3 regions of the Buttiauxella ferragutiae genome follow, and region 3 is predicted to be linked to each of the others. Evidence: predicted binding sites of a transcription regulator. Region 3 holds the regulator's gene; each other region holds the start of a gene.
What was found. The regulator PurR, encoded in region 3, represses purine synthesis genes. The targets are predictions, from matches to a motif close to CANGCAAACGTTTGCNTG.
Positions count from the first base shown of each region.

Region 1: purH (bifunctional phosphoribosylaminoimidazolecarboxamide formyltransferase/IMP cyclohydrolase) is a predicted target of PurR. The motif match lies at 3,529-3,546, and genes of this name have one in related genera.
Region 2: MNO13_RS22755 (NCS2 family permease) is a predicted target of PurR. The motif match lies at 4,018-4,035, and genes of this name have one in related genera.

Region 1 covers NZ_CP093332.1:5,006,004-5,016,345, reverse strand. The annotation lists gene MNO13_RS23040 (DUF1481 domain-containing protein) at 1-464, shown strand, start outside; gene purD (phosphoribosylamine--glycine ligase) at 511-1,803, opposite strand; gene purH (bifunctional phosphoribosylaminoimidazolecarboxamide formyltransferase/IMP cyclohydrolase) at 1,821-3,410, opposite strand; rRNA gene MNO13_RS23025 (16S ribosomal RNA) at 4,021-5,560, shown strand; tRNA gene MNO13_RS23020 (tRNA-Ile) at 5,630-5,706, shown strand; tRNA gene MNO13_RS23015 (tRNA-Ala) at 5,821-5,896, shown strand; rRNA gene MNO13_RS23010 (23S ribosomal RNA) at 6,104-9,012, shown strand; rRNA gene rrf (5S ribosomal RNA) at 9,126-9,241, shown strand; gene metA (homoserine O-acetyltransferase MetA) at 9,499-10,342, shown strand, end outside.
Region 2 covers NZ_CP093332.1:4,944,194-4,954,535, forward strand. The annotation lists gene MNO13_RS22745 (YopT-type cysteine protease domain-containing protein) at 1-577, shown strand, start outside; gene MNO13_RS22750 (Na+/H+ antiporter) at 623-2,269, opposite strand; gene MNO13_RS22755 (NCS2 family permease) at 2,529-3,878, opposite strand; gene MNO13_RS22760 (glutathione S-transferase family protein) at 4,258-4,920, opposite strand; gene soxR (redox-sensitive transcriptional activator SoxR) at 5,218-5,673, opposite strand; gene soxS (superoxide response transcriptional regulator SoxS) at 5,745-6,068, shown strand; gene MNO13_RS22775 (YjcB family protein) at 6,221-6,502, shown strand; gene MNO13_RS22780 (alpha/beta hydrolase family protein) at 6,561-7,808, opposite strand; gene ssb1 (single-stranded DNA-binding protein SSB1) at 8,143-8,679, opposite strand; gene uvrA (excinuclease ABC subunit UvrA) at 8,908-10,342, shown strand, end outside.
Region 3 covers NZ_CP093332.1:2,477,550-2,487,891, forward strand. The annotation lists gene MNO13_RS11400 (glycoside hydrolase family 1 protein) at 1-791, opposite strand, end outside; gene MNO13_RS11405 (PTS sugar transporter subunit IIC) at 840-2,159, opposite strand; gene cfa (cyclopropane fatty acyl phospholipid synthase) at 2,345-3,493, opposite strand; gene punC (purine nucleoside transporter PunC) at 3,792-4,985, opposite strand; gene punR (DNA-binding transcriptional activator PunR) at 5,101-6,012, shown strand; gene purR (HTH-type transcriptional repressor PurR) at 6,051-7,076, opposite strand; gene cydH (cytochrome bd-I oxidase subunit CydH) at 7,372-7,461, shown strand; gene sodB (superoxide dismutase [Fe]) at 7,515-8,096, opposite strand; gene MNO13_RS11435 (C40 family peptidase) at 8,228-9,082, opposite strand; gene MNO13_RS11440 (Grx4 family monothiol glutaredoxin) at 9,445-9,789, shown strand; gene rnt (ribonuclease T) at 9,839-10,342, opposite strand, start outside.

The DNA of each region.
Region 1 (10,342 bases), 2.5 Mb from region 3:
CCACCACCAGTGATTACCGTTGGCAGGGTGAGCAACTCATTTCGATTGAAATGACGATTTTGAGTCAGCCGTCAGAGCACGTAAAAGTGCGTTTTGACGATCACGGCGAACTGAGCTTTATGCAGCGCGAAGTAGACGGTCAAAAGCAGCAGCTCTCTAACGACCAAATCGCCTTGTATCAATATCAGGCGAGCCAGATGAAAGCCACAAGTGAAGCATTGCGTACTGGGCGTGTTGTTTTGCGACAAGGGCGCTGGCACAGCAATGGTACAGTGACGACCTGTGAAGGCGAGACAATCGAACCCAATCTCGATAGCGCGGCGCTAAGCCATATTGCGAATCGACAACGTCACTCATCGATGGATGTCAGCATTGCGTGGCTGGAAGCACCAGAAGGTTCACAACTATTACTGGTGGCGAATCAGGACTTCTGTAGCTGGCAACCGAAGCCTGCGAAATTCTAGATAAAAAAACCGCCACGCGGGCGGTCTTTCAGGAGCACTTCGAGTCTTATTTCGCGTTTTCACGCTCAATGGCACGATAACCAATGTCTGAGCGGCTAAAACTGCCATCCCAGTGGATATCCTTCATTAACTCATAAGCTCGCTGCTGCGCTTGTGCGACGGTATCGCCTAATGCGGTCACGCACAGAACGCGACCACCATTAGTCACCACCATATCGTCTTCACGCAATTTGGTTCCGGCGTGGAATACTTTGCCGTCTGCGACTTCTTCAAGTGGCAGACCGTGAATCACATCACCGTGACGGTAATCGGCAGGGTAGCCGCCAGCCGCCATCACTACACCCAGAGATGGGCGCTCGTCCCACTTCGATGTTGTCACGTCCAGCTTGCCATCACATGCGGCGAGGCACAGCTCAACCAGGTCTGATTGTAGGCGCAGCATAATAGGCTGGGTTTCAGGGTCGCCAAAGCGGCAGTTAAACTCGATAACCTTTGGGTTACCTTGCTTGTCGATCATCAGCCCGGCATACAGGAAACCGGTATAGGTATTCCCTTCAGCTGCCATGCCGCGCACGGTCGGCCAGATAACCAGATCCATAGCACGCTGGTGGACTTCATCAGTCACGACCGGAGCCGGGGAGTACGCACCCATACCGCCAGTATTCGGGCCGCTATCGCCATCGCCAACACGCTTATGATCCTGGCTGGTGGCCATTGGTAACACGTTTTCGCCGTCTACCATGACAATGAAGCTGGCTTCTTCGCCATCAAGGAACTCTTCCACCACGATACGGTGGCCGGCATCACCAAATGCGTTACCCGCCAGCATATCGTTAACGGCGGCTTCTGCTTCTTCCAGCGTCATAGCGACAATCACGCCTTTACCTGCGGCCAGGCCATCGGCCTTAATCACAATCGGTGCACCTTTTTCACGGACGTAGGCCAGAGCAGGCTCCACTTCGGTGAAGTTCTGGTATTCAGCAGTTGGGATTTTATGGCGAGCCAGGAAATCCTTGGTAAAGGCTTTAGAGCCTTCTAACTGCGCGGCACCTTGGGTTGGGCCAAAGATTTTCAGACCAGCGGCACGGAAGGCATCAACCACGCCAATCACCAGTGGTGCTTCCGGGCCAACAATCGTCAGGTCGATTTTTTCATTTTGCGCAAAACTCAACAGAGCAGGAATGTCCGTCGGGTTAATCGCCACGTTCTGCAAAGCAGGTTCCAGAGCTGTACCGGCATTGCCTGGTGCAACGAATACCGTGCGTACCAATGGCGACTGTGACGCTTTCCAGGCCAGCGCATGTTCGCGCCCACCATTACCTATCACTAATACTTTCATTTATAGATGCTCCAGGATTAATGGCGGAAGTGGCGCATGTCTGTGAAGATCATCGCGATCCCATGTTCGTCAGCGGCGGCAATCACTTCGTCATCGCGGATCGAGCCGCCAGGCTGGATAACACAGCTCACGCCAACTGCCGCTGCGGCATCAATACCGTCACGGAATGGGAAGAAGGCATCAGACGCCATTGCTGAACCTTTCACTTCCAGGCCTTCATCGCTTGCTTTGATACCGGCGATTTTGGCGGAGTAAACACGGCTCATCTGGCCCGCACCTATACCGATAGTCATATTCTCGCGGGCATAGACAATCGCGTTGGACTTCACGAACTTCGCCACCTTCCAGCAGAACAACGCATCACGTAGTTCTTGCTCTGTCGGCTGGCGCTTGCTGACAACACGCAGGTCTGCGGCCGTCACCATACCCAGATCGCGATCCTGTACTAACACACCGCCGTTAACGCGTTTGAAATCCAGACCCGGAACACGCTGCTGCCACTGGCCGCAAGTCAGAACGCGAACGTTTTGTTTAGCGGAAGTAATCTTCAGCGCTTCAACGCTTGCTGACGGGGCAATAATCACTTCGACAAACTGGCGAGAGATAATCGCCTGCGCGGTTTCGGCATCCAGTTCACGGTTGAACGCGATGATGCCGCCGAATGCGGAAGTTGGGTCGGTTTTATAGGCGCGGTCGTATGCATCAAATAAGGAATCGCTGACAGCCACGCCGCAAGGGTTGGCGTGCTTCACGATTACGCAGGCAGGCTCGCTGAACTCTTTCACACATTCCAGTGCTGCATCGGTATCAGCAATGTTGTTATAAGAGAGCGCTTTGCCCTGAACTTGTGTCGCGGTGGCAACCGACGCTTCTTTAATTTCTTCTTCTATATAGAAGGCGGCTTGCTGGTGGCTGTTTTCACCGTAGCGCATATCCTGCTTCTTAATGAAGTTCAGGTTCATCGTGCGAGGGAAGCGACCGGAAGGATCTTTGCTTTCGCCATGATAGGCAGGAACCATGCTACCGAAGTAGTTGGCGATCATGCTGTCGTAAGCGGCGGTGTGCTCGAAAGCCTTAATCGCCAAATCGAAACGAGTCTCGAGCGTCAGGGATCCTTCGTTAGCATCCAGCTCGCTAATGATCGCTTCGTAGTCACTGCTCTTTACTACGATTGCGACATCTTTATGGTTCTTCGCCGCCGAGCGCACCATGGTTGGGCCGCCGATATCAATATTCTCTACCGCATCTTCCAGAGAGCAACCTTCGCGGGCAACAGTCTGGGCGAATGGATAGAGGTTGACGACAACCATATCAATCGGGGAGATAGCGTGTTGTTCCATGATGGCATCATCCTGGCCGCGACGACCCAGAATGCCGCCGTGGACTTTTGGATGCAGGGTTTTGACACGTCCATCCATCATCTCCGGGAAACCGGTGTAGTCAGAGACTTCGGTTACCGGCAGGCCAGCTTTAGCCAGCAGATGAGCGGTTCCGCCAGTGGACAGCAGCTCCACGCCACGTTGGGAGAGCGCCTGGGCGAATTCGACGATACCGGCTTTGTCAGAAACACTGAGCAGAGCGCGGCGTACAGGACGACGTTGTTGCATGGTTTGATCCCTTAGCTTTGGTTCGCATATAGAAGAGCGTTAGCTGAATTTTAGTTATTTTCCCTAAAACTCAGCTAACGCCCCAAAACGGGGTGTCCTTTTAATGCGGGGGCATTGTAGCGAAAACGTTTGCGTCACGCTCGCAAAATTTGGGACTTCATCACAATTGTGGATAACTTTGTGCACAACTGCGTATAAGGCGGGGTTTTGCTGGGGATTGCAGCAGTCAGTCAAATTACTGCATATTTAGGCTTGCAGCCTCAGCAGAACTCCCTATAATGCGCCTCCATCGACACGGAACATGTGAACAACATCACAGAGTAACGGCGGCGATGAGAGTCAAATATCCTGAAATTAAGGGTTGACTCTGAAAGAGGAAAGCGTAATATACGCCACCTCGAGTTAGCAAGCGAAAGCGCCTAACTCACTGCTCTTTAACAATTTATCAGACAATCTGTGTGGGCACTCGCAGGATTGATATCTCAGATACCTTCGGGTATCAAAAAAATATCAAGTCTTGAAGAGTGACCAAGCAGTAATTCATTTAGTTGAATTATTACGAAAGTTAATTTTTGAGCACCGCTTCACGAGTTGAAGCAAATCAAGCTTTTAATTGAAGAGTTTGATCATGGCTCAGATTGAACGCTGGCGGCAGGCCTAACACATGCAAGTCGAGCGGTAGCACAGGGAGCTTGCTCCTGGGTGACGAGCGGCGGACGGGTGAGTAATGTCTGGGAAACTGCCTGATGGAGGGGGATAACTACTGGAAACGGTAGCTAATACCGCATAACGTCTTCGGACCAAAGAGGGGGACCTTCGGGCCTCTTGCCATCAGATGTGCCCAGATGGGATTAGCTAGTAGGTGAGGTAATGGCTCACCTAGGCGACGATCCCTAGCTGGTCTGAGAGGATGACCAGCCACACTGGAACTGAGACACGGTCCAGACTCCTACGGGAGGCAGCAGTGGGGAATATTGCACAATGGGCGCAAGCCTGATGCAGCCATGCCGCGTGTATGAAGAAGGCCTTCGGGTTGTAAAGTACTTTCAGCGAGGAGGAAGGCGTTAAGGTTAATAACCTTGGCGATTGACGTTACTCGCAGAAGAAGCACCGGCTAACTCCGTGCCAGCAGCCGCGGTAATACGGAGGGTGCAAGCGTTAATCGGAATTACTGGGCGTAAAGCGCACGCAGGCGGTCTGTCAAGTCGGATGTGAAATCCCCGGGCTCAACCTGGGAACTGCATTCGAAACTGGCAGGCTAGAGTCTTGTAGAGGGGGGTAGAATTCCAGGTGTAGCGGTGAAATGCGTAGAGATCTGGAGGAATACCGGTGGCGAAGGCGGCCCCCTGGACAAAGACTGACGCTCAGGTGCGAAAGCGTGGGGAGCAAACAGGATTAGATACCCTGGTAGTCCACGCCGTAAACGATGTCGACTTGGAGGTTGTTCCCTTGAGGAGTGGCTTCCGGAGCTAACGCGTTAAGTCGACCGCCTGGGGAGTACGGCCGCAAGGTTAAAACTCAAATGAATTGACGGGGGCCCGCACAAGCGGTGGAGCATGTGGTTTAATTCGATGCAACGCGAAGAACCTTACCTACTCTTGACATCCAGAGAATTTGCTAGAGATAGCTTAGTGCCTTCGGGAACTCTGAGACAGGTGCTGCATGGCTGTCGTCAGCTCGTGTTGTGAAATGTTGGGTTAAGTCCCGCAACGAGCGCAACCCTTATCCTTTGTTGCCAGCGGTTCGGCCGGGAACTCAAAGGAGACTGCCAGTGATAAACTGGAGGAAGGTGGGGATGACGTCAAGTCATCATGGCCCTTACGAGTAGGGCTACACACGTGCTACAATGGCGCATACAAAGAGAAGCGACCTCGCGAGAGCAAGCGGACCTCATAAAGTGCGTCGTAGTCCGGATCGGAGTCTGCAACTCGACTCCGTGAAGTCGGAATCGCTAGTAATCGTAGATCAGAATGCTACGGTGAATACGTTCCCGGGCCTTGTACACACCGCCCGTCACACCATGGGAGTGGGTTGCAAAAGAAGTAGGTAGCTTAACCTTCGGGAGGGCGCTTACCACTTTGTGATTCATGACTGGGGTGAAGTCGTAACAAGGTAACCGTAGGGGAACCTGCGGTTGGATCACCTCCTTACCTAATAGATACGAACTTGCGTAGTGCTCACACAGATTGTCTGATAGAAAACGAGCAGTAAAACCTTATAGGCTTGTAGCTCAGGTGGTTAGAGCGCACCCCTGATAAGGGTGAGGTCGGTGGTTCAAGTCCACTCAGGCCTACCAAACTTCTCTCCATGCTGTGTTGCGACCCCGCTCACATACTTTAGTATGCTTCGCGGTGACGCGCCTTGCCTGATGAGAAGTTAAAGGTAAATCAAAAGGTTTTACGAAATCGATGGGGCTATAGCTCAGCTGGGAGAGCGCCTGCCTTGCACGCAGGAGGTCAGCGGTTCGATCCCGCTTAGCTCCACCATCATTTCATGCTCACCCAATACTTCTAAGTGTACTGTTTAACAGTGTGCTGAGAAGTATTTGCTCTTTAAAAATCCGGAACAAGCTGAAAATTGAAACGACATGTCGTCTCATTCCTCCGTAATAAGGAATGGGAATACGATATGTTCGAGTCTCTCAAATTTTCACAACATACGATTGTGTCTTACGAGACATCTTCGGGTTGTGAGGTTAAGCGACTAAGCGTACACGGTGGATGCCCTGGCAGTCAGAGGCGATGAAGGACGTGCTAATCTGCGATAAGCGTCGGTAAGGTGATATGAACCGTTATAACCGACGATTTCCGAATGGGGAAACCCAGTGTGATTCGTCACACTATCGTTAAGTGAATACATAGCTTAACGAAGCGAACCGGGGGAACTGAAACATCTAAGTACCCCGAGGAAAAGAAATCAACCGAGATTCCCCCAGTAGCGGCGAGCGAACGGGGAGCAGCCCAGAGTCTGAATCAGTTTGTGTATTAGTGGAAGCGTCTGGAAAGTCGCAGGGTACAGGGTGATACTCCCGTACACAAAAATGCACATGCTGTGAACTCGAAGAGTAGGGCGGGACACGTGGTATCCTGTCTGAATATGGGGGGACCATCCTCCAAGGCTAAATACTCCTGACTGACCGATAGTGAACCAGTACCGTGAGGGAAAGGCGAAAAGAACCCCGGCGAGGGGAGTGAAACAGAACCTGAAACCGTGTACGTACAAGCAGTGGGAGCCTCTTTTATGGGGTGACTGCGTACCTTTTGTATAATGGGTCAGCGACTTATATTCTGTAGCAAGGTTAACCGTATAGGGGAGCCGCAGGGAAACCGAGTCTTAACTGGGCGTTAAGTTGCAGGGTATAGACCCGAAACCCGGTGATCTAGCCATGGGCAGGTTGAAGGTTGGGTAACACTAACTGGAGGACCGAACCGACTAATGTTGAAAAATTAGCGGATGACTTGTGGCTGGGGGTGAAAGGCCAATCAAACCGGGAGATAGCTGGTTCTCCCCGAAAGCTATTTAGGTAGCGCCTCGTGAACTCATCTTCGGGGGTAGAGCACTGTTTCGGCTAGGGGGCCATCCCGGCTTACCAACCCGATGCAAACTCCGAATACCGAAGAATGTTATCACGGGAGACACACGGCGGGTGCTAACGTCCGTCGTGAAGAGGGAAACAACCCAGACCGCCAGCTAAGGTCCCAAAGTCATGGTTAAGTGGGAAACGATGTGGGAAGGCACAGACAGCCAGGATGTTGGCTTAGAAGCAGCCATCATTTAAAGAAAGCGTAATAGCTCACTGGTCGAGTCGGCCTGCGCGGAAGATGTAACGGGGCTAAACCATGCACCGAAGCTGCGGCAGCGACGCTTATGCGTTGTTGGGTAGGGGAGCGTTCTGTAAGCCGTTGAAGCTGGACTGTGAGGTCTGGTGGAGGTATCAGAAGTGCGAATGCTGACATAAGTAACGATAAAGCGGGTGAAAAACCCGCTCGCCGGAAGACCAAGGGTTCCTGTCCAACGTTAATCGGGGCAGGGTGAGTCGACCCCTAAGGCGAGGCCGAAAGGCGTAGTCGATGGGAAACAGGTTAATATTCCTGTACTCGGTGTTACTGCGAAGGGGGGACGGAGAGGGCTATGTTAGCCGGGCGACGGTTGTCCCGGTTTAAGCATGTAGGCGGAGAGTTTAGGTAAATCCGGACTCTTATTCAACGCTGAGGTGTGATGACGAGGCACTACGGTGCTGAAGTAACAAATGCCGCACTTCCAGGAAAAGCCTCTAAGCATCAGGTAGCATCAAATCGTACCCCAAACCGACACAGGTGGTCAGGTAGAGAATACCAAGGCGCTTGAGAGAACTCGGGTGAAGGAACTAGGCAAAATGGTGCCGTAACTTCGGGAGAAGGCACGCTGTCGGTAGGTGAAGCGATTTACTCGTGGAGCTGAAGGCAGTCGAAGATACCAGCTGGCTGCAACTGTTTATTAAAAACACAGCACTGTGCAAACACGAAAGTGGACGTATACGGTGTGACGCCTGCCCGGTGCCGGAAGGTTAATTGATGGGGTTAAGCGCAAGCTGAAGCTCTTGATCGAAGCCCCGGTAAACGGCGGCCGTAACTATAACGGTCCTAAGGTAGCGAAATTCCTTGTCGGGTAAGTTCCGACCTGCACGAATGGCGTAATGATGGCCAGGCTGTCTCCACCCGAGACTCAGTGAAATTGAAATCGCTGTGAAGATGCAGTGTACCCGCGGCAAGACGGAAAGACCCCGTGAACCTTTACTATAGCTTGACACTGAACACTGGTCCTTGATGTGTAGGATAGGTGGGAGGCTTTGAAGCGAGGACGCCAGTTCTTGTGGAGCCAACCTTGAAATACCACCCTTTAATGGCTGGTGTTCTAACGTAGACCCGTAATCCGGGTTGCGGACAGTGTCTGGTGGGTAGTTTGACTGGGGCGGTCTCCTCCTAAAGCGTAACGGAGGAGCACGAAGGTTAGCTAATCACGGTCGGACATCGTGAGGTTAGTGCAAAGGCATAAGCTAGCTTGACTGCGAGAGTGACGGCTCGAGCAGGTGCGAAAGCAGGTCTTAGTGATCCGGTGGTTCTGAATGGAAGGGCCATCGCTCAACGGATAAAAGGTACTCCGGGGATAACAGGCTGATACCGCCCAAGAGTTCATATCGACGGCGGTGTTTGGCACCTCGATGTCGGCTCATCACATCCTGGGGCTGAAGTAGGTCCCAAGGGTATGGCTGTTCGCCATTTAAAGTGGTACGCGAGCTGGGTTTAGAACGTCGTGAGACAGTTCGGTCCCTATCTGCCGTGGGCGCTGGAGAATTGAGGGGGGCTGCTCCTAGTACGAGAGGACCGGAGTGGACGCATCACTGGTGTTCGGGTTGTCATGCCAATGGCATTGCCCGGTAGCTAAATGCGGAAAAGATAAGCGCTGAAAGCATCTAAGCGCGAAACTTGCCCCGAGATGAGTTCTCCCTGACCCTTTAAGGGTCCTGAAGGAACGTTGAAGACTACGACGTTGATAGGCTGGGTGTGTAAGCGTAGCGATACGTTGAGCTAACCAGTACTAATGATCCGTGAGGCTTAACCTTACAACACCGAAGGTGTTTTGGTTGAGAGACTAAGCATTTGATTTTCAGCTTGAACCGAGATTTTAAGTCGATGGTTACAGATAAGACTGTGACGGTTGATGAAACAGAATATGCCTGGCGGCACTAGCGCGGTGGTCCCACCTGACCCCATGCCGAACTCAGAAGTGAAACGCCGTAGCGCCGATGGTAGTGTGGGGTCTCCCCATGCGAGAGTAGGGAACTGCCAGGCTCCAATTAAGCAAAAAGCCCTGTACTGACGTACAGGGCTTTTTGCTGTCTGCGATTTACGAAAATTACACTCATCTCCTCCCTCTAATCCTCTGAAGATCATGCCTGTACGCAGTTTAATCCACTATTTCTAAAATCCGTGCTTAAGTGAAACATTTTCAACTATCTTATGAATACTCGACATTTGACATATGTCGGGTTATCTTCAGCTATCTGGATGTCTAAACGTTTAAACGTATGTTGTGAGGATATAAGGTTATGCCAATTCGGGTGCAGGATGAGTTACCAGCCGTCAATTTCCTGCGGGATGAGAATGTCTTTGTTATGACTACATCGCGCGCAAGCAACCAGGAGATCCGTCCGCTAAAGGTGCTCATACTTAATCTGATGCCGAAAAAGATTGAGACCGAAAACCAGTTTTTGCGTCTGCTTTCTAACTCTCCCCTGCAGGTTGACGTCCAGCTGTTACGCATCGACTCCCGTGAATCCCGTAATACACCGACTGAACATCTCAACAATTTCTACTGCAACTTCGAAGATATTCAGGATGAAAATTTTGATGGTCTGATTGTCACAGGAGCCCCACTTGGCCTGGTAGAATTTAACGATGTTGCGTATTGGCCACAGATCGAACAGGTGATTCATTGGGCAAAAGATCATGTTACCTCAACACTCTTTGTGTGTTGGGCTGTGCAGGCTGCACTGAATATTCTCTACGGCATCCCTAAACAAACGCGCAATGATAAGCTGTCTGGCGTTTATGCACACAACCTCACTTACCCACATGCCTTGTTAACTCGCGGTTTTGACGACACTTTTCTGGCACCACACTCACGCTACGCAGATTTCCCCGCATCATTGATTCGTGACTATACCGATCTTGAAGTTCTGGCTGAATCAGAAGAGGGGGATGCGTACTTATTTGGCAGCAAAGACAAGCGTATCGCATTTGTCACCGGCCATCCGGAATATGATTCGCACACACTGTCAGGTGAGTATTTCCGCGATGTAGAAGCAGGCTTGAACCCTGAAGTGCCATATAACTATTTCCCTGGTAACGATCCGCAGAAGAAGCCACATGCAACATGGCGTAGCCACGGGA
Region 2 (10,342 bases), 2.5 Mb from region 3:
CTCTAAAAGACAGGGAGCATGGATTGGTAATAATCATGACAGTAAAGGCTACGTGACTGAATATGGTGTAGAAGGCGGGGTTTGTCTGGGACTGGCGGGAACATACCTGATGGCGGGTAAAATCTGGGAGACATTCAAGCCGTATATCGCAGGCGAAAGGGGGAAAGGCTTAGTCCGTGGCATCGTGAATTACCAGGAGCAATTAAGCAAAGTTGGCAACATGGCGGCGATGAAAACGGTACTTCATACTATTCTCAAGAATAATAATGTGAATTTTATTAATGAGAATAGAGTCTCCCCAACAAATACTGCTGAAGAAATCAGCACTGGAATATTAAATAATATAGAACAAGGGTTTGGTTATCATTTGTCTATTAAAAGAGCTGGGGGTGGACACTCATTAGCAATACGCCAGGAACAGGGCAAAATAAAATTGTTTGACCCTAATTATGGAGAGGTAACTTACCCTTATGAACAAGGGCGTTGTGAGGGAATGGCTACATTTCTGACGCATCTCTTTTCTCAATATTATAATAAGTACTTTCTTATCTCGATTGAGCGCTATGCCTTAAATTAACGCTCTTCATCCTCTCCCCCTGCTGAGGGAGAGGAACCGGGAAAATTATTGCTGCTCGACCAATAGCGCTTCGAGCAAATCGAGATCGTGCAGCAGCTTCATTAAAGTGTCGTTGCTGATTTTCTGCGTCGCGCGTAAATGATAAAGCTCGGCGCGTTCGGAACGTAACGCGGCCAGACGGAAGCGGCGCTCAAGGTTCTCTTCAAGCTCGCTACTTTCCATATCATTTCGCCCATCAGCACGGCGGCGCAAGTTCCCTATCACGCGTGAGCTCACCTCTTTGAGCAACTGATCGTCAATGTTCTCGTTGACATCAGATTGCAGGCGTTCTTCCATTTTCTCAATGGCGGTGATCGCCACTTCAGCCGTGGCGGCACGGGCAATACGCTCTTCCTGGCGCGCCATCGATTTGTCAGGGACTTCGACATTGCGCAGCAGAATCGGCAGCATGATCACCCCGACTAACAGCGAGAATAAAATCACCCCAGCCGACAAGAAAATAAGCTCATAACGTGCCGGGAATGGCGTGCCATTACCGAGTAACAGCGGGATGGAAAGCACACCAGCAAGCGTAATTGCCCCGCGTACACCGGCGAACGAAGCAATACACAGCTCGCGCGTGGAAAAGGAACCGAACTCCAGCGGGCGTTTTTTCATAAAGCGCAAGCTGAGGCGTTTCATGGTCCACAGCCACAAGAAACGTAAGCCGATGAGGGCAAAATAGATAAGCCCGATGTCAACAAATAGCATCCACAATTCGACGTTCGGATCGGCGTTTGCGGCAGCAATCGACGTTTTCATGATGTCTGGTAATTGCAGGCCCAGCAGCAAGAACACCATGCCGTTGAACACAAACTCGAGCATCGCCCAGACGCTATTGGCACGCAGGCGCATCGCCAGTGGAGCACTGCGCAACACACCAGAACGGGTGATCGTCATACCGGCGGCCACGGCGGCCAGGATGCCGGAAACGCCAATGTGTTCAGCAATCAGGTAAGAAGCAAACGGCAGCAGTAACAGCAGCAGGATTTGCGTGGCGGGTTCATCACCGCTCCAGCGGCTCATCAGGCGCAGTGATTTTCCGTACAGCCAACTGACGGCAATCCCCGCCAGCAGGCCGCCAATCGCCACTTTGAAGAACTCGAAGGTCGCTCCGCCGACGCTAAAGACCATCGACCCAACCGCCACCGCGACGGCCATTTTTAACGATACCAGGCCGGATGCGTCGTTCATCAGCGCTTCGCCCTGCAATATCCCCATAATTTTTTTAGGAATGCGCCCTTCTCCGACGATACCGGAAAGCGCCACGGCATCGGTCGGTGAAAGCACCGCCGCCAGAGCAAATGCCGGAAGTAGCGGAATGCCTGGCACCAGGTAGTAAATCAGGAAGCCAATGCCAACCACAGTGACCAGCACCAGAACCAGCGCCAGGCCAATGATTTCCCTCCCGTGACGAAGAAATTCGTTGGTCGGTGTTTTCCAGCCATCGGCAAACAGCAATGGTGGAATAAACAGCACCAGAAAGAGTTCCGGATTGAAATCAACATGCAAACCGAAGTGAGGCCAGGCAAGCACGGCACCTATCGCAATTTGCATTAACGGAAGCGGGATCTGGAACGGCAGCATACGTGTAGCCACACCAGAGAGCGAAACCACAAGGGTCATGATGAGAATAGTAAAGAAGATTTCCATGCTTTCCTTAGTCGCAGTGTTTTGTGAAACCCTTTTTGCAGGATGTTGTTATACCCAATAGTAAAACAACTTTTTACACAGGAAGGAAACAGGAAAAGATTTGATTGGTTTTGAAAGGAGTATTCAGAGTTTTTGCTCTAAATAATTCGAGTTGCAGGTAGGCGGCAAGAGAGCGAATCCCCAGGAGCTTACTAAAGTAAGTGACTGGGGTTCGCGAGTGCAGCCAACAACCCTGCAGCTTGAAGTATGACGAGTAAAATTAAATTGCCCAACCGCCGGCATAGAATGCGACTAAGGCGATTGCGATAGCCACGGTACCGATGTTCAGCTTGCGCCATTCACCAGAAACAACGCGGCCAATGACCAGCGATGCAAAGCCAATCATGATGCCGGTAACGATGTTACAGGTCAGCACGATGAATACCGCAGTGATCAGGCCAGCCATGGCATCAACGAAATCAGCGAAGTCGATTTTTGCCACGTTGCTCAGCATCAGCAGACCCACATACATCAGCGCCGGAGCGGTGGCGTAAGCAGGAACCAGATAAGAGAGCGGAGAAAGGAACAGAATCAGCAGGAACAGCACGCCGACGGTGATGGCTGTCAGACCGGTTTTACCGCCCGCCGCAGTACCTGCCGCAGACTCGATGTAAACGGCCGCTGGCGCTGCACCCACCAGGCCTGAGAACACGGAGCTCAGGGAGTCGGTAGTCAGTGCTTTACCGCCATCAATGATTTGACCGTCTTTATCCAGCAGATTTGCCTGGCCCGCGACAGCACGGATGGTGCCGGTTGCATCGAATACCGCCGTCATCACCAACGCCAGAACGCTCGGTAACACCACTGGATTCAGCGCGCCCATAATATCCAGGCTACCAATCAGTGAATTGCCCGCTTCATCTTTCAGCGATGGCATCGCGAAGATGCCAGAGAAATGCACGGTTGGATCGAAAATCAGGCCAAAAATAGAAATACCGATGATGGTCAGCAGAATGCCGCCAGGGACTTTCAGCTTTTCCAGACCGATGATGACCGCCAGGCCAATCAAAGACATGATGACCGGGAAGCTGGCGAAATGGCCCAGCGCAACGGGCAAGCCATCCAGCGGGTTTTTGATAACCAGGCCGACACCGTTTGCCGCAATCAGCAGCAGGAACAAGCCGATACCAATACCCGTGCCATGCGCAACACCCATCGGTAAGTTACGCAAAATCCAGCTACGAATGCCGGTTGCAGAGATGATAGTAAACAGCACACCCATCAGGAAAACAGCACCCAGAGCAACAGGCACACTGATGTGTTGACCTAATACCAGGCTAAATGCGGTAAAGGCAGTCAGTGAAATAGCGCAACCAATGGCCAGCGGCAGGTTTGCCCACAGGCCCATCACCAAAGAGCCAACACCGGCGACCAGGCAAGTTGCCACAAAGACCGCCGCAGGAGGGAAACCTGCTTTACCGAGCATGCCCGGCACGACGATCACGGAGTACACCATCGCGAGGAAAGTGGTTAAACCCGCCACCACTTCCTGACGAACGGTACTGCCACGTGCAGATATTTTGAACCAGGCATCGAGACCGCCGGTTGCACGCGGAGAATGATTAGACATAGTGAAAAATCCCCTGAGATTTTTATGATTACGTTGGTATGCGTGGTTGGCAGACCGCTGCCAATTAAACGTTCAAATTCTTAAAGAATACGAATTGATCCCTGTGCTGCGTTTGCGACAAAAAAGGGGCGTCACAAAAAAAGCAAACGTTTAACTCCGCGCATACAAACTGAGCGTCAAAATTAAGGCAAACGATTATCCGGCCTTCTTACATGGATTTTCAACCGAACTTTGCCGCTTTTTGCGGAAAAAAGCGTTAGCAGGCGAAATTATCGCCACCTCGTGCGCAAACGTTATCGTCAATGCGCAATTTAGCAACAATGATGCAAGATACTGGTTATATATTTTCCTGACTCATAGGATTTTTCGATAGAAGGAATTAAGGGATTTCGAACGGCCCACCTTGCTGAATTGCTCTCTGCCAGGCAGGGCGCATTTGCACTTTACTGTGCCAATTCTGGAGATTCGGTAAATCGTTGATGCCGCCGCGAGAGAGCAACGCGATAACCGGGAAACTCATCTGTATATCTGCCGCACTAAACGCCTGGCCTGCAAACCACGGATTTTTTTGTAGCGAATCTTCGAGATAACGCGCATGGGTCATAATCTGTTTATTCAGATAGGCCTTTTGCACACCTTGCCCCAGTAGATTACCAACCGGACGCAGTAACCACGGAACAGGCTCTTTTCCCAGGCTGCCGAAAACCAGTTTCATCATTAGCAATGGCATTAACGATCCTTCGGCGTAATGCAGCCAAAAGCGATAACGCAGTTTTTCCTGGCTGGAAATCGGTTTGAAGCGGCTTTCTAAATCGTAGGTTTCTTGCAGATATTCAATGATTGCCCCTGACTCGGCGAGAATATTGCCATTATCTTCCACCACTGGCGACTTCCCTAACGGGTGCACAGATTTTAATGACTCAGGTGCCAGCATGGTCGGTTCGCGCTGATAGCGAACAATCTGGTACGGCACTTGCAGTTCTTCAAGCATCCATAAAATACGCTGCGAGCGGGAGTTATTGAGGTGATGGACGATAAGCATGAGTCAACCTTCTGTTTAACAAGATGAGTTAACTATAGGTAAATGAGCAAAAAGTGAAGTATTAGAACTGTACAAAAAAGATGCAAATCACCTTGAAACCTGGCCGAAGGGATCTACAATTAAGTTGTCAGCGCAATCCGGAACCTCCTGAGAATGTGTGATTGAGGGACGCTGATGTCGGGGGAAACCCTCCTTGCGAAAAGCGGGATAGATCGAAAGACAAAGACCGGGAACAAACTAAAGCGCCGAAGTTGGGCGCTTTAGTTTTGCCTGCCATTCCATCGCTTCACGCCAGTGTTAATCCTCAAGAAGACGCGCGCCCGTCCCCTGCTCACCGAGTTTATCGCCAGGATTGCGCAATGGACAATCGGCACCCGATAAACAGCCGCAACCGATGCAGCCATCCAGTTCATCCCGCAATGCGGTTAATGTATGAATGCGCCGCTCCAGCTCTTCACGCCATTGTGACGACATCTTTTTCCAGTCGTTTTTATTAATTTTATGCCCATCAGGCAGCACACCAAATTCTTCACCAATCGTCGCCAGTGGAATACCAATGCGCTGGGCAATCTTAATAATCGCCACGTTTCGCAGCACATCACGCGTGTAGCGCCGTTGGTTGCCGCTATTTCGTACGCTTTTGATTAACCCTTTGCTCTCATAGAAGTGCAACGCAGACACGGCGACGCCGCTACGCTTCGCCACTTCTCCCGGACTCAGTAATGATTTAAAGCGCGGTGATTTCTTTTCCATTTTGCTCTTTACCTCAAGTTAACTTGAGGAATTATACTCGCTGCCAACAAATCCGGCTATGGGGATGGTTTATGGCACACCAGGATATTATTCAAACATTGACTGAATGGATTGACGATCACATTGATCAGCCGCTGAGCATTGACGCTGTGGCAAAAAAATCTGGTTATTCAAAATGGTATCTACAAAGGATGTTCCGTACCGTGAAACGCCAGACGTTGGGTGAATACATTCGTCAGCGCCGACTACTGATGGCGGCGAAAGAGTTACGCAACACTCAGCGCCCGATTTTCGATATCGCGATGGATTACGGTTACGTGTCTCAGCAGACTTTTTCACGCGTTTTCCGCCGTGAGTTTGACCGCACACCAACCGACTATCGCCATCACGCCTGACGCTGTCCGCTAAATATTTGTACCTGAGTTCATCGAAAAAACGGAACAGAAAATGTGCTGCTCAAGTGGCTATTAAAAGAACGATTGTGATATAGTTCACAAATCCTGTGAAACAGGAATTCTCTTACATTTTCGTTCCGAGGCACAGATTCATGGCGGCAATCACAACCAGCGTTTTGCTAATGCGCTGGCCTTTAGTCAGTGCGGTTTTGATGTTTTTAGCCAGCACGTTGAATATTCAATTTCGCAAATCTGATTACGCGTTTTTAGCCGCGATCAGCAGTGGCCTGGGCATCGCGGCTTCATTGTGGTTTGCGACCGGTTTATTGGGCCTGACATTGGCCGACTTCCCGGTTATCTGGGAATCGTTTAAAGACATTATGATTGAGATCTCAAGCCACACCCCACCTGAATGGCCGATGGTGATGACCTGATCAAATTGAGGGGGCAAAGCCCCCTCAAGTTCATATTGACCACTGCAATCAAACTGTTTTACTGCTTCGACAACCCATCAAACCAGCTTTTCCATTCCGGCACCGCTGTCGCAAACGTACCACGATGATCGGTTTCCCCAGTGGAAATGGCCTTCACCATCGAGTCACCCTTCTGCATTGCATAAGTCATTGCCATACGCGCGTCGTCTACCGGAACGGCTTCATCCGCGTCGCCATAATAATTGCGCACCGCAGAACGGTAATCCCATTTGTAGGCTTCTGTCTGACTGAGCAATTTCCCGAAAGCTGACGCTTTTAAAGCCTGAGGATCGTACATTTCAGGGCGAAGCAGGATATGCAGATCCGTCGGGATCGCACCGGTGTACGGCGTGCGGTCGTAAGCTGCTTTTGACATCGTATAGTACTTATCGGCAATCACGGATCGCGCTAAGTCAGGCGAATCGTAATAGTTTTCGAAGGAGAAGGCGGCAAGGATGAAAATGCTATTCAGCCAGACCGCAGGATGCGCTTGCGGTGTGTAGAGCGCACCACTCACCAGCGCATATAAATCCAGCGGCGCGCTAGCTGTCGCAGTGGCATCGACCTTCACACCCATAACATCAAGTTTTTGCAGCAATGACATCGAAACAAAGCCGCCTTGCGACCAGCCTGCAAGAAAGAGTTTATTGGTCGAAATATTCTTCTGCTTCAGTACGTTCCGACTGGCCATTAGCATGTCATAAGTCGCCTGCTGATGGCTGGCTTTCACCATGTACCCTTCAGGCTCTGTCGACGTGCCAAGCCCAAAGTAATCCGCACCAATCAACACATAACCCTGGCCTGCGAACTGAGCAATCATTAGCTGAGTTTCCGGGGATTGGTCAGGGAATGATGGCACTTGTTGACGCCCGTAGACCGTGCCGTGCTGGTAGGAAACCATCGGCAATGTATGTGTTGTTGCCGCGTTATCCGGTATCGCCAGCAAACCTGATGCTACGGTTGGTTTATTTCCCATGTTGGGAATCACTGAAGCGTAAGTGACCCGGTACAGATTGACGGCATTGCGTGCCGGTGTGTAGGTGGTATGAACACCGAACTGCTGAGGCGTATCGGTTTTCAGGATACGATTCAAACGATCGACATCCCAGCGTTCCAGAAATTCGATTTTTGTTTGTACCGCTGGCGGTGAAGTCTGAGCAGTGGTTTTTGATGGAGTTTCACTTCCACCACACGCGGTCAGTAATAGCGTAACAATACTGGCGAACAGCCAGGAAACAACAACTGGCATGCGGACGGGTCGAGACATAACGGATTATTTCCCTGTTTAAATTAAGCGGCCCGCGTGAATAGTTGTCATCACGGGAGGGTATACCGAATTATTGATTTGGTTTGCTGCCCAGGCTTTTGGGTATTCGTACAGGCGAAAATCGGTGCGCAGATTTTACTCTTTTTGCCGCTTCTCCTGAGTGACGGGAATCCAGGTATTAGGATTTATCTGACATCATTAGAAATGTATTAATGGGTTTTTGAAGTTATTAAATCTAATAACTGTTGATAACGTATTCATCTATAAATAAAAAAACCCCGAAAAGATCGGGGTTTGATAACAGGTTTCTTAACGATGATTTCTAAAATTAATTTTAGAAAGGAATGTCGTCGTCGAAGTCCATTGGTGGTTCATTGTTAGATGGTGCTGGTGCGCTCTGCTGCGGACGAGATTGCGCGCCGCCGCTGAACTGGTTGCCACCCTGCTGCGGTTGCTGAGGCTGACCCCAACCACCTTGCTGCTGACCTGGGTTACCGCCACCTGCTGGAGCACCGCCTGCTGCACGGCCACCCAGCATTTGCATGGTGCCGCCAACGTTAACCACGATTTCGGTGGTGTATTTTTCAACGCCTGCCTGGTCAGTCCATTTACGCGTCTGCAATGCACCTTCGATATAAACCTGGGAGCCTTTACGCAGGTATTCACCCGCGACTTCTGCCAGTTTGCCAAACAGCACTACGCGGTGCCATTCAGTCTTTTCTTTGGTTTCGCCGGTTTGCTTATCGCGCCAGGACTCTGACGTGGCCAGAGTAATGTTGGCAACTGCGCCACCATTTGGCATGTAGCGTACTTCCGGGTCTTGACCCAGATTCCCGACGAGAATCACCTTGTTTACGCCTCTGCTGGCCATGGTCGTGTCTCCTGAAACGTTTAATAAGTAGTGTAAACCCTCGATTCTACCACGCCACCCCTAATCTTTATAGCTGCGGGATGCATTCCAGAATGTCTTCGGGGTATACATTGTTGCATTAAAACACTGGATATTCATTCAGGTTTTATTGTGTCATAATTAGCCGTTTGTGATCGTCGGCGGCCTCCAGTGCGGCCTGGCAAAAAGCGTTTAAACCGGGAAAGGTGAATGGATAAGATCGAAGTTCGGGGCGCCCGCACCCACAATCTCAAAAATATTAACCTCGTTATTCCACGCGACAAGCTGATTGTTGTGACTGGGCTTTCGGGTTCTGGCAAATCCTCACTGGCTTTCGACACCTTATACGCCGAGGGGCAGCGTCGTTACGTTGAGTCCCTTTCCGCCTATGCGCGTCAGTTCCTGTCATTGATGGAAAAGCCGGATGTCGACCACATTGAAGGTTTGTCGCCGGCGATTTCTATCGAGCAGAAATCCACTTCGCACAACCCGCGTTCAACCGTCGGCACCATCACTGAAATTCATGACTACTTGCGCCTGTTGTATGCGCGTGTCGGTGAACCGCGTTGCCCAGACCACAATGTCACGCTGGCAGCACAAACGGTCAGCCAGATGGTCGATAACGTTTTAGCGCAGCCGGAAGGTAAGCGCCTGATGTTGCTTGCGCCGATTATTAAAGACAGAAAAGGCGAGCACACCAAGACGCTGGAAAACCTGGCAAGCCAGGGTTATATCCGCGCGAGGATCGACGGCGAAGTGTGTGATCTCTCCGATCCGCCAAAGCTGGAATTACAGAAAAAACATACCATTGAAGTGGTGGTTGACCGTTTCAAGGTGCGTGAGGATTTAGCACAGCGCCTGGCTGAGTCGTTTGAGACTGCGCTGGATTTGTCCGGTGGGTCTGCGGTTGTCGCCGATATGGACGATGAAAAAGCCGAAGAGTTGCTGTTCTCTGCCAACTTTGCCTGCCCGATTTGCGGCTACAGCATGCGCGAGCTGGAACCACGTCTGTTCTCGTTCAACAATCCGGCCGGTGCCTGCCCAACCTGTGACGGGCTTGGCGTACAGCAGTATTTCGACCCGGAACGCGTGGTGCAAAACGGTGAACTTTCGCTGGCTGGCGGTGCAATTCGCGGCTGGGATCGCCGTAACTTCTATTACTTCACCATGATGCGTTCGCTGGCAGAGCATTATAAGTTTGATGTCGAAACGCCATGGAACGAACTGAGCGCCAGCGTGAAAAACGTGGTGCTGAATGGTTCGGGTAAAGAAAGCATTGAATTCAAATATATAAACGACCGTGGTGATACCTCGGTGCGCCGCCATCCGTTTGAAGGCGTTCTGCATAATATGGAACGTCGCTATAAAGAAACCGAATCTTCCGCGGTGCGTGAAGAACTGGCGAAATTTATCAGCAACCGTTCATGCGCAAGCTGCGAAGGTACGCGTCTGCGCCGTGAAGCACGCCACGTGTTTGTTGAAAACACGCCGCTGCCAACTATCTCTGATATGAGCATTGGTCATGCGATGGAGTTCTTCCACAACATGAAGCTCAGTGGGCAACGTGCGCAAATCGCTGAAAAAATCTTGAAAGAGATTGGCGATCGCCTGAAATTCCTGGTGAATGTCGGCCTAAATTATCTGT
Region 3 (10,342 bases):
ACCAGTTCTTGCGGATATTCACCACGCAGCGCCGGGTCGAGGAAGCTGCGGTTAAACATCAGGTCAGCAATATTTGCCGCTTTCACATCTGCCGGGTTTTGTGAGCGTGGATAAGATGGCGTGAGGTTGAGGATAATGCCAATCTCGCCGCCGTCGTTACGCTCGTGGTAGGCCTTCACCGCCAGAGAGTGCGCAATCATAGTGTGGTAAGCCACGGTGGCTGCACGTTTGAAATCCACTACATTCGGGTAATGGAAGTCGTACAAATAGCCGCCTTCAACCGGTACTACTGGCTCGTTGAAGGTGAACCAATGCTTTACACGGTCGCCGAACAATTCGAAACACTTGCTGGCAAATTCAGCATAAGCCGTGACAACGTCACGATTCTCCCAGCCGCCTTGCTGCTGCATCACCATTGGCATATCAAAGTGGAACAGGTTGATGAACGGCTTAATGCCTTGCGCCAGTAATTCATCAATAACTTGATTGTAGAAGGTCACCGCTTCCTGATTGACCGTACCGCGGCCTTCCGGAATTAGACGAGCCCAGGAAATCGAGGTACGGAAAGTGTTGTGATTAAGCGCTTTGAGCAGCGCAATATCTTCTTTCCAGTTCTTGTAGAAGGTGGAAGTCTCTGCCGGGCCTACGCCGTTATGGAAACGGGTCGGTTGCTCTTTAAACCACCGATCCCAGATGGTGGCCGTTTTGCCAAATCCGAGTGTTTCGCCTTCCGTTTGTGGTGCTGAACTGGCGCTGCCCCACCAAAAATTATCAGGAAATTGGTATTTCATTTTTGTTCCTCATTTGACGAGCCTGCCATACCGGCAGGCTATAAAAAATTAACTTACAGTAATCGGGTTCTCGTTTTCCTGTGCATTGCGCTCTTCGTCCTGTTTTAGCAGGGTGCGCTCGTAAGCCTTCAGGAAGGGGTAATACATCACAGCCGACATGACCATACAAATCAGGCACATGATTACGGGACTTACCGCCCAATTTGCGGCCCACGACGCGCCAATGGGTGCCGGGGTTGTCCACGGTGTTAACGACACAACTTGTGCGACCCAACCTAATTTAGTCGCGATGTAAGCCAGGGTTGCGTTAATCATCGGCACCAAAGTAAACGGCAAGAAGAACAGCGGGTTCATGATGATTGGCGAACCGAACAAAATGGGTTCGTTGATGTTAAAGAAGCTTGGCACCACGCCCATTTTACCGATAGTACGCAGGTGAATGGCGCGGCTACGCAGCAGCAAGAACGCCAGCGGCAATGTTGAACCGACGCCGCCAATCAGCAGGTAGTGATCCCAGAAACCTTGCAGGTAGATATGTGGCAGCACGTTACCGGCGGCGAGTGCGGTCTGGTTCGCCGAAAGGTTGGCCATCCAGAATGGGTTCATAATCCCGGTGACAATCAGTGCACCGTGGATACCGGCAAACCACAGGATCTGGCAGATAAACACCGAAATCAGAATCGCAGGCAATGAGTCAGAGGCCGAAACCAGCGGTGCCAGCAGGTGCATGATCGCTTCCGGAATAATCATTCCGGTGGTCGATTCAATAAATAAGTTCAGCGGATGGAGCGTGGCGACAATCACCACCACCGGAATCAGGATCTCAAACGAACGCGCAACACCGGTTGGGACTTCTTTCGGCAAGCGGATAGTGATGTTGTGGCGTTTGAGGAACGCATACATTTCGCTGGCATAAATGGCCGTCAGCAGAGCGGTAAAGATGCCCTGTCCAGAGAAGTATTGTGTTGAAATCTGCCCGTCTTTATACGGTGCTGCGACCAGTAAAAAAGCCATAAATGCCAGTAAGCCGGTCATAATCGGGTCGAGCTTATAGTGCTTTCCGAGGCTTGCACCAATACCGACCGAAATAAAGAATGTCATGACACCCATGCTGAGGTTAAACGGCAACATCAGCTGTTCGCGGTAGGTGAGAGAAAAACTCAACCACGAGCGGGCAAAGCCCCAACTACTGTCAGGTGAGAACGGCGGGAAAATAAATACTAACAAGAAAGAACCGATGATCATAAACGGTAGGGCAGAGATAAAGCCGTCGCGGATGGCGATGACATGGCGCTGAGAGCCCATCGCTCCGGCCATGGGAGTGACTTTTTGCTCAATCACATTGACCATTTTTTGGTACATGCTCATGGCGGTATCCTTGTTATTGTCGGGGTAAGTGGATTGATTGTGAAACAACAGGGAAACCGGTTTCCATTGAATAAAGAGATAAGTGTTAGCGAGATCAAACTCGTGAGGAAAGGAGAGCTGGAAACGTGAAGAAGTTCACGATTTGTTAAGAAAATGCTAAACCCCGGACTAGCCGGGGCATTAAATCAGTGCGGGACGCGTAAGCCGTGTTCGATGCCGCGGCTAAAGACGATTTGCCACAGCTGAATATCGCGGGCGCGGAAGGCTCCGGCACACGCATTAAGGTAATAACTAAACATCCGTTTGAATCGTTCTGAATAGTTACTGGCAAATTCCGGCCAGGTATTCTGGAAACGCTCGTGCCATGCCATTAACGTTTTATCGTAGTCGGCACCAAAGTTATGCCAGTCTTCCATCACGAAATGGCCTTCATTGGCATCGGCAATCTGGCACACGGACGGCAGGCAACCGTTCGGGAAAATGTATTTGTCTATCCACGGGTCAACGCAGTTATCGGTTTTATTCGAACCAATAGTGTGCAGCAGGAAAATACCCTCTGGTTTCAGGTTGCGGTCAACCACATTGAAATAGGTGGCATAGTTTTTCGGCCCGACGTGTTCAAACATGCCAACTGAAACAATGCGGTCAAACTGCATTTCTAAATCGCGATAATCTTGCAGCAAGATAGTCACGTCCAGCCCGAGACAACGTTCCTGAGCCATTTTCTGCTGCTCGGCAGAAATGGTCACGCCATGAACCACGGCCCCATAATGCCGTGCGGCATATTCCGCAAGCCCACCCCAGCCGCAGCCGATATCCAGCAGCGTCATACCTGGCTCAAGATGCAACTTATCGCAGATCATTTTCAGTTTGGCATTCTGCGCATCGCTAAGGGTAGTGGCTGATTTCCAGTAGCCGCAGGAATATTGCATATGTTCATCGAGCATCCGGCTAAATAAGTCGTTGCCAAGATCATAATGTTCTTTACCGACAATCCAGGCGCGTTTTTTGGATTGCAGATTTAATATTCGGGCTGCAGCAATGCGCAGGGTGTCTTTTAAATGGCGGGGGAGTTGATTCTCAAGTCCGGCACGGATGGTGTTATTGAAAAATATATCCAGCCGTTCGCAGTCCCACCAGCCGTCCATATAGCTTTCACCCAGCCCGAGGGTGCCTTCTTGCAGCACGCGCTTAAAAAAATCGGGATGCTTAACCTGGATATCGAAAGGGCGCGGGCCGTTAATTTCCACGCCAGCCTGCGTGAGCATTTCGCTCACGATTCGATACCACGGGTTATTTCTTATGCTGACTTCTTCTATACACGATGAACTCATAGCTTCTCCATCACCATTGTGAGAGGAACCTTAAAACAGCGTAGACGCTATTTTGGGCATGTGAGAAATGTCACGGAAAATACCGCGAGCCTGATATCCGACGTAGAACAGAGAAAGGGGGGCGAGAGCCCACAAAAAAAGCTTCTAAAACAACAAACGGGAGCACAAAGGCTCCCGTCAAAACGTCATTATTATTGTGCTGACGGTCAAGCCGTAAATAAGTATAGGCTCGCCCAGGCGGTGATTCAATGAAATATTGTTAGCAAGCTAACTACATTGCTGTCACGCAAACGATACATTAATGTGCATCGGATTCAGCAGGTTGCCAGACTTTGACATGACTACGGCGTTGCAGCAAGTAGCCCAACATGGCTAAGACGATGGTCACCAACATGACGCTGGTGGTGGTCAACAACGGGGTTGCGACCAACCATGACACCATCAAACTTGCCAGGAAGCACAAACCTAATTGCAGCGTATTTTGCAATGCAGCTGCTTTACCGGTGGCCTGTGGGAATGGCAACAAGGCTGAAGCAACGACGATCGGGTAAATCGCACCATTAGCAATCGCCATCACGCAGAATGGAATCAATAGCAGCGTGAGGCTGGCATGGCCGCTGACCGCCACACCCCAGGTACCGAAAATGCTCAGGGTGTAGAGCGCAAGTAACCATGGCAACATTTGCTTGCCTTGCCATTTTTGCAGCGCGCTACGGCAGCCGTAGCCGCCAATCAAGAAGGCGATGGTTTGCGGCACATAACTCAGGCCAATAACCGCCGGGCTATAACCCATATCGTTAAGAATGAATGGCGAACCGGTCAGCCAGGCAAAGAAGCTGGCGGAGCAGGCGGCATAAATCAATACGTTCCCGCTGTACACGCGTGAGCGCAGCAAAGAGGTAAAGCTGACTTTATTATCTTCGGTTTGCGGATGATGCTGAGTGCGGGGTTTCAGACGTAAAGTCGGGATCATCAGCACCAGCGTGATGGCAAACAGGGTAGCGAAAATCGCCTGCCAGTCAAAGTGAGTCAAAATCCAGCTACCGAGCAGCGGTGCCAACGCCGGAGACAAGCCAACCAGTGGCATAATGGTGGCGAAAATACGGTTAGCGCGATTCGCCGGATAGTAATCGGTCACCAAAGCTTGCCAACTGACGGCCGCAGAACAGACGCCAACCGCCTGAACAAAACGCAGTACCAGTAGCGCGGTGGCGCTTTCAACCCACAGCATGCCGATACAACCGATGGCGAACAGGCTTAAACCCGCCAGTAATACCGGTTTACGACCGAAGTGGTCTGACAATGGACCCCACATCAACTGGGCAAACGCAAAGCCGGCAAGGAACAGACTCAGGCTGGCACTGACGGCAGAGGCGTCGGTCTGTAAATCTTGCTGAATGGCAGCGAAAGCAGGCAGATACATGTCTGTGGCGAGGAACCCCAGCACACTTAATCCGGCCAGCCAGATAAGAAATCCTTTTGATGGTTGCATAATTTTCTCTTGTTTTATCTTGCAGGTTAATCGCCGCGAGAGTGTACGGAGTGCAATTACGCTTGTGAAACGCTAATATTTGTAGGTTGCGTTCAAAAAATTTGTGAGCAAAGAAATGTGGTCAGAATACTCGCTGGAAGTCATCGATGCGGTAGCGCGCAATGGCAGCTTCAGCGGTGCAGCACAAGAGTTGCACCGCGTTCCGTCTGCCATTAGTTATACGGTGCGGCAACTCGAAGATTGGTTAGCCGTTCCGCTATTCGAACGTCGTCATCGGGATGTTGAATTAACCCCTGCTGGCGTCTTTTTTCTCAAAGAAGGCCGCTCTGTTATCAAAAAAATGATGACGACACGGCAACAGTGCCAACAGATCGCCAATGGATGGCGTGGTCACCTGGCGATTGCAGTTGATAACATTGTAAAACCGGAGCGAACGCGGCAACTGGTGCTGGATTTCTATCGCCATTTTCCTGATATCGAATTACGTATCTTTCAGGAAGTGTTCAACGGCGTGTGGGATGCGCTGGCGGATGGACGCGTAGAAGTGGCGATTGGCGCGACTCAGGCGATTCCGGTTGGGGGGCGTTATGCCTTCCGTGATATGGGAACGTTGAGCTGGCGTTGCGTGGTGGCTTCCTCGCACCCACTGGCACAGTGCGATGGGACGTTAAGCGATGATGACCTGCGTGCCTGGCCATCGCTAGTTCTGGAAGATACTTCGCGTTCATTACCAAAACGAATTACCTGGCTGTTAGATAACCAGCGCCGCGTGGTAGTGCCTGATTGGGCGTCCGGTTCGGATTGCTTGAGCGCGGGGTTGTGTATCGGCATGGTGCCGTTACATATTGCCAAACCGTGGGTTGCTTCAGGGAAATGGCGCGAATTAACGCTGGATAATCCATTCCCTGACGCGGCATGTTGCCTGACATGGCAGCAAAACGATGCATCGCCAGCGTTGGCCTGGCTGTTGGATTACTTAGGCGATAGTGACACGATGAATCAGGAGTGGCTACAGGAGCCGCTGTAAGTCTGCTGGATGTCGCTTGCGCGACATCCGACACACACTTAGCGGCGATAATCGCGAAACGGGCCATCAGCCACAGAGCGGCGTTCAATCAGACGCGGGTGAACCTCAATCGACTGCGACTCTTCGCGTTTGTTGACGATTCTATCCAGCAGCATATTAAACGCCGTTTCCCCTAGCGAATCTTTCGGCTGGTGGATGGTGGTCAATGCCGGTGAGAAGTAACGCGCGTTGCGCACGTTGTCGTAACCGATAACGGAAATATCCTGCGGCACGCGCAGCCCCATTTCATCAGCAGCGCAAATAGCACCCATCGCCATAATGTCGCCGCCACAGAATACCGCTGTTGGGCGATGAGACTGGCCGATGATCTGCTGCATGGCGCGGTAACCTGATTCAGGTTCAAAGTCACCCTGAACAATCCAGTTTTCCGGAATGGAAATTCCCGCTTCTTCCAGTGCTTTCATAAAGCCTGCGTGGCGGCCGCCACCGGTGTTACGTTCCATTTGCCCGGGAATGGCGCCAATTTCGCGGTGGCCGCGTTCAATCAAATAACGTCCAGCAAGATAACCGCCGTGGAAAGCGTTATCGACCACGGAGTCGGTGAAATCGGCACGAGCCTCGCCCCAGTCCATCACCACCATAGGGATGTGACGGTACTCTTCAAGCATGGTGAGCAATGATTCAGGATATTCAGAGCACATCACTAACAGGCCATCGACTCGCTTTTGTGCCATCATCGATAAGTAAGCGCGCTGCTTTTCAAAGTTGTTGTGCGCGTTGCCCAAAATCAGGGTGTAGCCTTTTTCAAAGCAGCTATTTTCCACCGCTTCGATTATCTCGGCGAAATAGGGTGCTTCACTGGAAGTGGCAAGCAGACCAATCGTTTTGGTGTGATTAACTTTCAGGCTTCGTGCTACGGCGCTTGGCGAGTAGTGCAATTCTTTAATTGCTGCCCACACCGCATTGCGCGTTTCTTCCGCCACAAAACGGGTTTTGTTAATCACATGTGATACGGTTGTAGTGGAAACGTTTGCGCGCTTCGCCACGTCCTTGATTGTCGCCATTAAAATTCACTCCGGGCTATATCGTAAACCCTTGATTGCTATTATGTTAAACGTTTGCGTACGCTGACTCCACAGGCAACATGATGGTTGCAGGTATGCCGGGATTGCGACATAAAACGGGAGGAGGGCATTGAATTGACGATACGCAACAAATTAGCGAGGGATTTTGGCCTATCCAGGCGAAAAGTGGAAGAGGGAAAATTGATATCAGATTAAAACCTGGAGGATTTTTATCTCTGGTTGTGGGAAAATCACCCTGACACATCGATTGTATGGATATAAAAGGAGTTTAATGATGAGCACCGATTTGAAATTTTCAATCACGACGACGGTAATTGTTTTGGCTTTGATTGTTTTCGGCGCACTAACTGCCGTACTGCACTGATTTTTACGCTTTGATCAAGATGGGCCGCAAATCGCGGCCCATTTACTTTTGCATTAAGCTGCTAAATTCTTCGCAACAAATGCCCAGTTCACCAGCGCCCAGAAATGCTCAAGGTAGCCAGCACGAGCATTGCGGTAGTCGATGTAGTACGCATGTTCCCACACATCCACAGTCAACAGCGGTTTAGCTGCAGTCGTCAGTGGGGTGCCAGCGTTAGAGGTAGAAACAATCGCTAATGCGCCATCTTCCTGTTTAACCAGCCATGTCCAGCCAGCACCGAAGTTCTTGATAGCAGCATCAGTAAATTGCTGCTTGAACTCAGCGAAGCTACCAAAAGATTTATTGATGGCTTCCAGCAGTTCGCCAGTTGGCTCGCCGCCAGCATTTGGTGCCAGGCAGTTCCAGTAGAAAGTGTGGTTCCAGACCTGAGCGGCGTTGTTAAATACGCCACCTTCGGAAGTACGAACGATCTCTTCGAGGGTTTTACCCTCAAACGCGCTGCCTTTAACCAGATTATTCAGGTTAGTGACATAGGTTTGATGGTGTTTACCGTAATGGTATTCCAGGGTTTCGGCGGAGATATGCGGTGCTAAAGCATCTTTTGCATACGGTAGTGCAGGTAGTTCGAACGACATTGCTAACTCCTTATTATTGTTTACATCTAGACAACACTTTTAGTGCGGGTTTAGGGTAACAAATTGAAAGGGTAAGCAAAAGAGGAACACGCCTGCCCAATGAAGGGCAGGCGCAGATTTTCGACGAATTTTTAACGAATGGTTTTGGAAGTCATGACACGTTTAGCGCCAACATAGTGGCGTTGCCAGTAATCTTCGCTCAAGGAAGTGATTTGGATATCCCTGCCAGAACGTGGAGACTGAATGAACTTACCGTTGCCTACATACACGCCTACGTGATCCGCAGTGCCGCGACCTTGTGTACGGAAGAATACCAGGTCACCTGTTTCCAGCTCACCACGATCCACCGAAGAGGCATCACGCAGGTGATACATTTCGTTAGCAGTGCGTGGAATACGGAACTTCACCAAATCTTTATAGGCGTAATAAACCAGACCGCTGCAATCGAAACCGGTACGCGGTGAAGTCCCACCCCAGCGATACGGTTTGCCAATCTGGCCCATCAATTTGTTCATCGCCGTTTTCTGTGCTTTTTGCACCCGGACTTTATGCGCAGCGGCAATCGTCGTTGGTTGCTCTGCTTTGACTTTCACGCAATGCGTTTTATAACCTTTACGAGGTTTACTGCATTTTTCGGTGAGAGCAACAGGCTGGACTTTCGCGAGCTGAGAGGATTTTTTGCGGTCTTTACTGGCAAGATTTTTTGTTTTAGCACTGCTGGAGTTTTTAGCGGTTTTACTCGTTGAGGCAGTGGTTTCTTTTTTCTTGCTGGTTGTTTTGGAGGTGGTGTTGGTTTTCTTGCTGGCGGTAGTGGTTTTATCTTTACTCTTACTGCTCTTTTCTGTGCTCTTGGTTGTGCTTTTCACAACGTGCGCTTTATGCGCCGCCACGGGACGAGCGTGCTCAGACGCCTGCGTCAATGGTGTATACGGCAAGGTAAATAGCAGAGCACAGAGCGTGATAGAAATTTTTGTTATCCGCGCCACTCGACAATCCCCTGGTTAAAATGAATGCATGATAATTACCATCATGCCCGTGTATGATTTTGCGAAACCCGCCGATTCTAATCTATTAAGTGAGATAAAGTTAACAACCTTTTACCTATCGTCGTGCTGTTTCGTAACCAGTCGCAAAAAAAATCATCAAACTTAAGGTCATAAGGTGATTTATTGATCAGGGATAGGGTTAATTCCTGATTTGCAGCTACCGGAAAAGTGTTATTCTTGAGACATGTTATCCCTCCATCGCGTAGTACACAGAAACCCTGCAAAAATTGGTGTTTTCTGGAGAGGGTATCGATCGCTACAATGGCAGGCTACTGCCGAGACCAGGTTTGAGGAAGCAAGCAATGAGCACTATTGAAAAAATCCAACAACAGATTACTGAAAACCCAATCCTTCTTTATATGAAAGGTTCCCCGAAACTGCCTAGCTGTGGTTTCTCAGCCCAGGCTGTGCAGGCGCTGTCTGCCTGTGGTGAGCGTTTCGCCTACGTTGATATTTTGCAGAACCCGGACATCCGTGCTGAGTTGCCAAAATATGCCAACTGGCCGACTTTCCCACAATTGTGGGTTGATGGCGAGCTGGTTGGCGGTTGCGACATCATCATTGAGATGTATCAACGTGGTGAATTGCAGGCGCTGATTAAAGAATCTGCTGCTAAGCATAAATCTGAAGAGCCAGACGCAGAGTAATTTGCTGTTAGTTATTAAAAAGCGACCGTTAAGGTCGCTTTTTTTATGCTCACGATTCGGGGTCTGCAGGGAGTGGCAGCGGCCAGCCACCTAAACGCTTCCAGCGATTCACTATCTCGCAAAATAGCTGCGCGGTTTGCTCGGTATCATAAAGTGCAGAGTGCGCCTGGCTGCTATCAAACGGCATACCAGCAGCAATACACGCTTTCGCCAGCACCGTTTGGCCTAATGCCAGTCCGCTCAGTGCGGCGGTATCAAAGGTGACAAACGGATGAAAAGGGTTACGTTTTAATGACGCGCGTTCTGCCGCGGCCATCATAAAGCTGTGATCAAAGGTGGCATTGTGCGCCACCATAATTGCACGGTTACACCCACTGTCTTTGATGCCTTTGCGCACCATCTTAAAAATCGCATGTAGCGCGTCATATTCACTGACGGCACCACGCAACGGGTTGTGCGGGTCAATACCATTGAAGGCCAGCGCTTCAGGCTGAAGGATAGCGCCTTCGAAAGGTTCGACATGGAAATGCAGGGTTTCATCAGGCATTAACCA